DNA from 2 places in the Exiguobacterium sp. s89 genome. Region 1 is predicted to be linked to the other one. Evidence: riboswitches for the same ligand, from Rfam matches in the RefSeq annotation. Region 1 holds a riboswitch; the other holds the start of a gene.
The links. A riboswitch is a leader RNA that binds a small molecule or an ion and turns the genes downstream of it on or off. The one in region 1 is predicted to bind FMN.
Positions count from the first base shown of each region.

Region 2: it holds a riboswitch for FMN, as region 1 does, so the genes downstream of both, ribD (bifunctional diaminohydroxyphosphoribosylaminopyrimidine deaminase/5-amino-6-(5-phosphoribosylamino)uracil reductase RibD) here and KNO96_RS09445 (ECF transporter S component) in region 1, are expected to answer to the same signal.

Region 1 covers NZ_JACSKS010000002.1:686,723-690,324, forward strand. Annotated here, with positions in the region: gene KNO96_RS09435 (NupC/NupG family nucleoside CNT transporter) at 1-527, shown strand, start outside; gene KNO96_RS09440 (nucleotidyltransferase family protein) at 565-1,140, opposite strand; gene KNO96_RS09445 (ECF transporter S component) at 1,206-1,793, opposite strand; FMN riboswitch at 1,957-2,099, opposite strand; gene KNO96_RS09450 (HesB/IscA family protein) at 2,197-2,553, shown strand; gene KNO96_RS09455 (NAD-dependent epimerase/dehydratase family protein) at 2,665-3,519, shown strand; gene KNO96_RS09460 (NAD(P)/FAD-dependent oxidoreductase) at 3,559-3,602, opposite strand, start outside.
Region 2 covers NZ_JACSKS010000002.1:485,503-489,104, reverse strand. Annotated here, with positions in the region: gene ribB (3,4-dihydroxy-2-butanone-4-phosphate synthase) at 1-72, opposite strand, end outside; gene ribE (riboflavin synthase) at 72-713, opposite strand; gene ribD (bifunctional diaminohydroxyphosphoribosylaminopyrimidine deaminase/5-amino-6-(5-phosphoribosylamino)uracil reductase RibD) at 713-1,777, opposite strand; FMN riboswitch at 1,930-2,072, opposite strand; gene KNO96_RS08380 (undecaprenyl-diphosphate phosphatase) at 2,153-2,965, opposite strand; gene KNO96_RS08375 (homing endonuclease associated repeat-containing protein) at 3,418-3,602, shown strand, end outside.

The DNA of each region.
Region 1 (3,602 bases):
AGAATAAAGCAGCAAACTTTGTCGATGCGGCTGCACGAGGGGCATCTGATGGTCTCTTCCTTGCATTGAACGTTGGTGCGATGCTTCTTGCATTCGTCTCATTGATTGCACTCGTTAACTTAATCCTCGGATCAGTTGGTGGTCTTTTCGGATTTGACGGATTGTCATTACAGTTGATTCTTGGTTATGTCTTTGCGCCACTTGCTTTCGTCATCGGTGTACCGTGGGCAGATGCTGTACAATTCGGTAGCTTCCTTGGCCAAAAATTAGTCTTGAACGAATTTGTCGCATTCTCTGAATTTGCACCAATCATCGGTTCAGGTGATTTGTCAGCTCGTACAGAAGCGATGATCGCATTCGCACTTTGTGGTTTCGCAAACATCTCATCACTCGCAATCCTTCTCGGTGGTCTTGGTGGTATGGCACCAAACCGTCGTGGAGATATCGCACGCATGGGTGTTCTCGCGATTCTCGCAGGTACGCTTGCAAACTTGATGTCAGCTACTTTGGCTGGACTTCTTCTCTAATCGGTATAAAAAAAGCGATCACTTCGGTGGTCGCTTTTTAGTATGCAGATGATTGGTGAAGTGTGATGTTCGGCCATTGGGTGCGCCAGTTTTTTTGTTTTAGTCGCTTCAAATAGATCGGATGGTTTGAAGAGTTTGCTTCAAAGAACGGTGTTGGCTTCACTTGTAGACTGAGCAAATCTTGAATCCCATATGGCGCGGCAAGGATGAGCTCGTCATTTGAATCGAGTCTCACCCCAACTGCTGTCACGGTCTCGGGGAAGTGTGCAAGTGCATCGGTCGATGAAGTGTACGGTGGGAGATGGTTCACATGATGCATTCTTGCTTGGTTTTTGACTGACCAAGGTACGCCTGGGTTCAGTTGATACAACGTCCGCTCTAATTTTTTCTCGATGGATTCTTCCGGATGAATCGGGTCGAAATAAATCACATCCACGTCATCCGTCTCTGTCGGTGTATCGTATCCGTGAAGATGGTCCCACACTTTCGCGCGAATATAACCCGCGCAAATCAACCAATCCGGTAGATTGAGGGTGGCGACAGTATGGAGATGCTGCATGAGTTCTGAATCTTGCTGAAAAAAATGAATCAAATTCTGTTCGTCAGTCATCATTGAGTGCCCTCCCTAAATTTCGGTTAAAAAAGCACCTAGGCAAAGCCTAGATGCTCGTATATCGATTATGCTAGAAGTTGGACGCGTTGACGTTCGATCCACGGCTTCAATTTCATGAAAAGAGGGACGAAGAGCGCGCTGATTAAGATCGCTTTAATCAAGTTGAACGGTAAAATCCCGTAAAGGACGAGGTCCGTTTTCACTGCCGGGTCTGCCATGTCTGCCATTCCGAAAAAGAACGCATAGGCGGGCAAGATGACAAGATAGTTTAAAATGGCGAGGCTAAGTGCCATCGTAATTGTTCCGGCGAGTAAGCCAGAAGCGAGTGCTTTGTTCGTCTTACGTTTGTGGTAGAACCAAGCAACTGGGTACATGAAGGCCACACCTGCGAAGAAGTTTGCGACTTCTCCGACTGGTACACCGCCACCGTTAAAGACGTAGTACAAGACGTTTTTCAATCCGACGACCACGACACCTGCGAGTGGGGAAAAGACGATTCCGGCAATGAGTGCGGGAATGTCACTAAAGTCCACTTTGAGGAATGGCGGTAAGAATGGGAGCGGGAAGTTGAATAGCATGAGTACGAACGAAATCGTCCCGAGCATCGCCAACGTCACCATTGTAGTCAGTCGTTTATTGCGCGTAGTTTTCATCAGAATCTCTCCTTTAGGTCGCTCCTCGATGAATGGCACCCGTCGCATATAAAAACCCGATTGCAATGAAGACAATCGGGAGAGTTTACGCGCATACGAAATAGATGTTTTCCGAGGTGGAAGAGTCCACGTCAAAGAAAACATCCGGATATCGGTCGGATGCCGCCATCTTCTCCCATCCAGACTATACTGTCGGCTTTCGAATCTCACGAAATCAGCAAGCAACGCCTTGCTCGCTCACGGGCTGAGAAGAATCAATTCTTCAATACCGCCGGTCGGGAATTTCACCCTGCCCCGAAGATGGAACGATTTAATTTTTTTTGTTACAGTTTAGTTATACAAGAAAATGCACAAAACTACAAGTCAATTGACTTGAAATGAAGATATATGAGGAGGAGTTCAAATGATTCATTTAACAGAGTCAGCCGCACTTCAAGTGCAAGAGATGATGAAACAGGCCGAACGCCCGGAAGCGCAATACTTGCGAGTAAAAGTACAAGGTGGTGGATGTACGGGACTATCTTACGGGATGGGCTTTGACGAGGAAAAAACGGACAAAGATGTTCAATTCGATCATCACGGCGTCCGCGTCATCGTCGCTGAAGCAGACCATGGAGTCGTCGACGGACTCGAGATTGACTACAAGCAGTCGATGCTCGGTGGGGGCTTCACGATTAAAAACCCGAATGCCATCGCAACATGTGGCTGCGGGTCGAGTTTCCGGACGGCGACGAATGCCGGGACACCAGGAGATTGCTAACTAGTTTAGACTATGGAACGCCATAGTCTTTTTTTGTGCGATTCGAGCAGTTACGGAACGGCAGGGAAAGGGAATGTAGGAAAGAGAATCGTATCAAAGGGGGCTAGGGTGATGAGGAAAGTATTGATTTTTGGAGGATCACGCTATTTCGGGAAACGGCTCGCGCTGCGACTTGCTGAAGCGGGGGACGATGTGACGATTGTGACGAGGGGCCAACTGCAAGTACCAGAAGCCGAAGGGATTCGGTCCGTCAAAGGAGATCGTCAATCGGTGGCGACATTGAAAGACTTAGCACGTGAACGGTACGATCTCGTCTACGACAATATTTGTTTTACACCGTATCAGGCGAAGATTGCATCAGATGCGTTCATGGGAAAGGACGGGAAATACGTACTGACGTCAACGATGTCGGTGTATGCACCGGGGCCTGATTTAAATGAAAGTGATTTTAATCCACTTCATTATGAATATCACTTAGACGCGGAACACGATTATGGACAAGGGAAACGAGAAGCTGAATCGTTTCTCTTCCATCGCGCCTCGTTCCCGGTGGTGACGGTACGCCTACCCATCGTTTTAGGTCCGGATGACTATACGGATCGACTCAAATTTTATGTAGATGCGATCCGAAACGAAGAACCGGTCGTTCTGCATCACCCGGAAGCGAGGATGGGATTCATCTCGAGCGCGGAAGCAGCAGGCTTTTTGGAATGGGTAGGACGTGCAAACGTCACTGGTCCATTCAATGCAGCGAGTGATGGCCTTATTTCCATAGGAGCGTTGATGGAACGAATTGGTCAACACGTCGGAAAACCCGTTCAAATTATAAAAGACGGAGAGTCTTCCCCGTATGATTCGGATGTCGACTATTATATGTCGATTGCCGAAGCGAAGAAGGCGGGCTATGTGTTCACACAACTCGATGATTGGATCGACCGAGTCATTCTCCAGACAATGCGGAAATGAAAAAAATCCTCTGTGGGCATATCCACAGAGGATTTAACATTATTTCCCGGCAAATACAGACGTCGAGTGTTGTGGATGACGAG
Region 2 (3,602 bases), 200 kb from region 1:
CTCGTCATCCACGACGATGATGGGACGTCCTCGTCTCAATTCCTCAAGCGCCCGTTCAATCGAATCAAACATTACCATCCCGCCTTTCCATATCCTTGTTCCGCCAACGACTCGAGTGTCATCTTCGACTGCCCGATTACTTTTTCCATATATTTTGCTAACAGATCACATTCTAAATTGACCAAATCACCAGTCTGTTTCGTTCCTAGAACGGTCTCGCTATACGTATGGGGAATTAACGATAGTGTGAATCCTCGCTCCGACACGTCAAACACGGTCAAGCTCGTTCCGTCTACGGAAATCGAGCCTTTCGGTACGATGTAGGAGAGAAGCGTACGTTCACATCGGATGTCGACATACACCGCATTCGCGAGCTGTCGTTTCTTCGTGATTCGTCCGACCCCGTCGACATGGCCGGATACGAAATGCCCGCCGAATCGTCCGTTCGCCGGCATCGCCCGCTCGAGATTGACACGTGTTCCCGGTTTGACCCCTTCTAAACTCGACGCCTTCAACGTTTCCGGCATGACATCGACAGAGAACGTCGCGTCATCGAACGTCGTCACCGTGAGACAGATCCCATTCACGGCAATACTGTCCCCGAGCTTCACATCATCGAGCACTTTCTCAGCTGACAAGACGAGTCGTAAAGATGGCCCGTTGCGCTTGACCGCTTTGACCGACCCGATTTCTTCTACGATTCCCGTGAACATCAGAACGCCCCCTTTCGAAGGACGACTTTCAAGTCGGGTCCGACCGTTTCGACCTGATGAATCATAAAACGGGAGATGTCCTCAATCGAACCAACCTGTTGTGAGCGATAGACGCCATGTTTCCCGCCGAACACTCGTGGTGATTGATAGGCGACCCATTCATCCACGTAGCCTCCGTCAAGGAGTGATGTGACGAGCGTCGGACCGGCCTCAATCAATACACGCCCGATTCCATTCGCGTATAGTGTTTCGAGGACCATACCGAGCGACGTATAATCGAATAATTCGACGCCGACAGCTTGAGCTCGTTCACGTCGCTCTGCTTCATCAGACGAAGTGAAGAGGAGCACCGGGACGTCTTCTGCGGTCCGGGCCAGCGTACTGGCGAACGGTAATCGTAGGTCACGGTCGAGCACGACCCGTTTCGGTTGACGCGTCTCATGACCCAATCGAACCGTGAGCGACGGATCATCCGCAAGCACCGTGCCAATCCCGGTCAAAATTGCATCGACGGTGGCACGTAGTTCATGCACATCACGACGGGCTTCCGGGCTTGTCACCCATTGACTCTCTCCCGTCTCCAAGGCGACTTTCCCATCGAGGCTCGTCGCCGTCTTCAAGATGACATACGGTCGTTTCGTCTCAAGCGACCGCAAGAACGCGGGATTCAATGCCCGCGCCTCCTCCTCAAGCAGACCGACTTCGACCTCGATACCGGCCGTTTGAAGACGAATGATCCCATTGCCTGCAACGAGCGGGTTCGGATCCTTCATGGCGACGATGACACGTTTGATGCCCGATTCCACGATCAGATTTGCGCACGGCGGCGTCTTGCCTTGATGCGAGCACGGTTCGAGCGTGACATATAATGTCGCCCCGTATGCAGCGGGACCAGCCATCCGGATGGCATGGACCTCTGCATGTGGTTCGCCCGCCTTGAGATGGGCACCCATTCCGACGATGCGTCCGTCTTTGACGAGCACGGCGCCGACGAGCGGATTGACACCGGTTTGACCATCGGCTGATTTGGCCAATTGAATGGCCTGTTCCATGTACTGTTTCATCTTTCTCCCTCCTTTTTCCGTACAAACAAAAGACCCTAAGGAAAGGTCCTTAGGGTCTTGGTGGGAGGGTTCCGTCGCTTTTGGGCAAGCCAAATAAACGTTTTCTATACAGAAAAGCGTACGACGAAGCACAGGTCACGCGGACCTGTTTTTTGTTCCTTCTCCCATCCAGACTATACTGTCGGCTCTAGAGTCTCACTAGATCCACCGTTCGCACACGTGCGCCCGGGTCACGGACTTAGGGCATGGGCCCATCACCGCCGGTTGGGAATTTCACCCGACCCCGAAGGAATATTTGTTTGTACAGATTTACTGTATCGCAATTATTTTTATTACGCAAAACAAAAAACGCCACTCGTGAGAGTAGCGTCCCGATTATGCGAGAAAGAGGACGACGAGAAGTCCAACAATCCAGCAATAATATGAGAAATATTTCAATTCGCCTTTCGCCATGATGTGTTGGAACCACTTCAACGAAATGGCCGTCAACACGTAAGATGCGATGAATGCCAGGATGAGCGGACCGAACAAGTCACGCGTCTCCGGATTCGTAAAGAGCGTCGGACCATCCAAAATCATCGTCCCGAGACTGATTGGGATGAACAGGAAGAACGAGAAACGAAGTGCCGATTCTTGCTTGATGCCGAGTAACATCGCCATGACGATCGTCGCCCCGGACCGACTGATTCCGGGAATGAGTGCCACGGCTTGCGCGAGCCCGATCAATACGGCGTCACGAAGCGTGATGCCACCGTCTCCTTTGTTCCCTCGCATGTTTCGGATGAACCAAAGGGCGAGTCCCGTAATGATGAGCGTATACCCGACTGTCGCCACGCCACCGAGCACTTCTCCGATCCAGTCCCCGAAAAGGACACCAAGGACACCGGCTGGCACCGTTGCAACGAGTAGTAATCCGATGAACTTCACATCGACCATCGTCTCGTCCGTTCGGTCTTTTTTGAATAAGAAGGTCCACAAACTCACGATGAGGCGAACAACATCTTTTCGATAAATCGTTAAGACAGCGAGAAGCGAAGCGAAGTTTACGAAAACTTCAAATGACAATCCCGGCAAGTCAATGTTAAATAGTTCTTGGAAGATAACGAGATGTCCACTCGATGAAATCGGAATCGGCTCAGTGAAACCTTGAATCAATCCAAGCAACGTATAAAATAACCAAACTGTCATAGTGATGATCCTCTTTTCTGTTTTTCACTCAATGCGGCTATTTTAGCAGAATCGGACTTTCATTGACCAGTCGTTTAATTTTTTTTGAACTAATTTCATAATTCGATTGATTAGTCTGAAAATTAAATTTATTATAGAAGGGTACTCATCTGGAGCGAAGGCGATGACCCCAACTCTCCAGTTGGGTACTTTTTTATAAAATATGACAATTTTGGATGATTAAAACTTTATGTTTACATTTCTCACGATATTCGATTTAATTTGTAATAGAGCTGTTACCATTTTTTGAAATTATCAACTGAGTCTTTAGTCCTACCTAATTCTTAGGAATTGTTTAAAAAAATTCAAATTCACGTTAATAAATCCGAAAAACAATCCGATAGTATGATTGTAGAAGCATTTTTTTCATCTTTGTCGGTTCAGATTTGAGTCCACGGAAGGAGGAACCATCATTGAGTCAAACGCTATCCACTAAATCCCATCACTTGTCCACCGAACAGCAAAGGATGATCCATTGCATCCGCCTTCTCGGGGACTTGCTGAAGGAACGTCCACGCCGGTCTGTCTACCGTCGCTTCGCGATGGAACAGAAATGGCCATCCCCTGAATCCATCATTCGTCAGTTCGGGTCATGGGC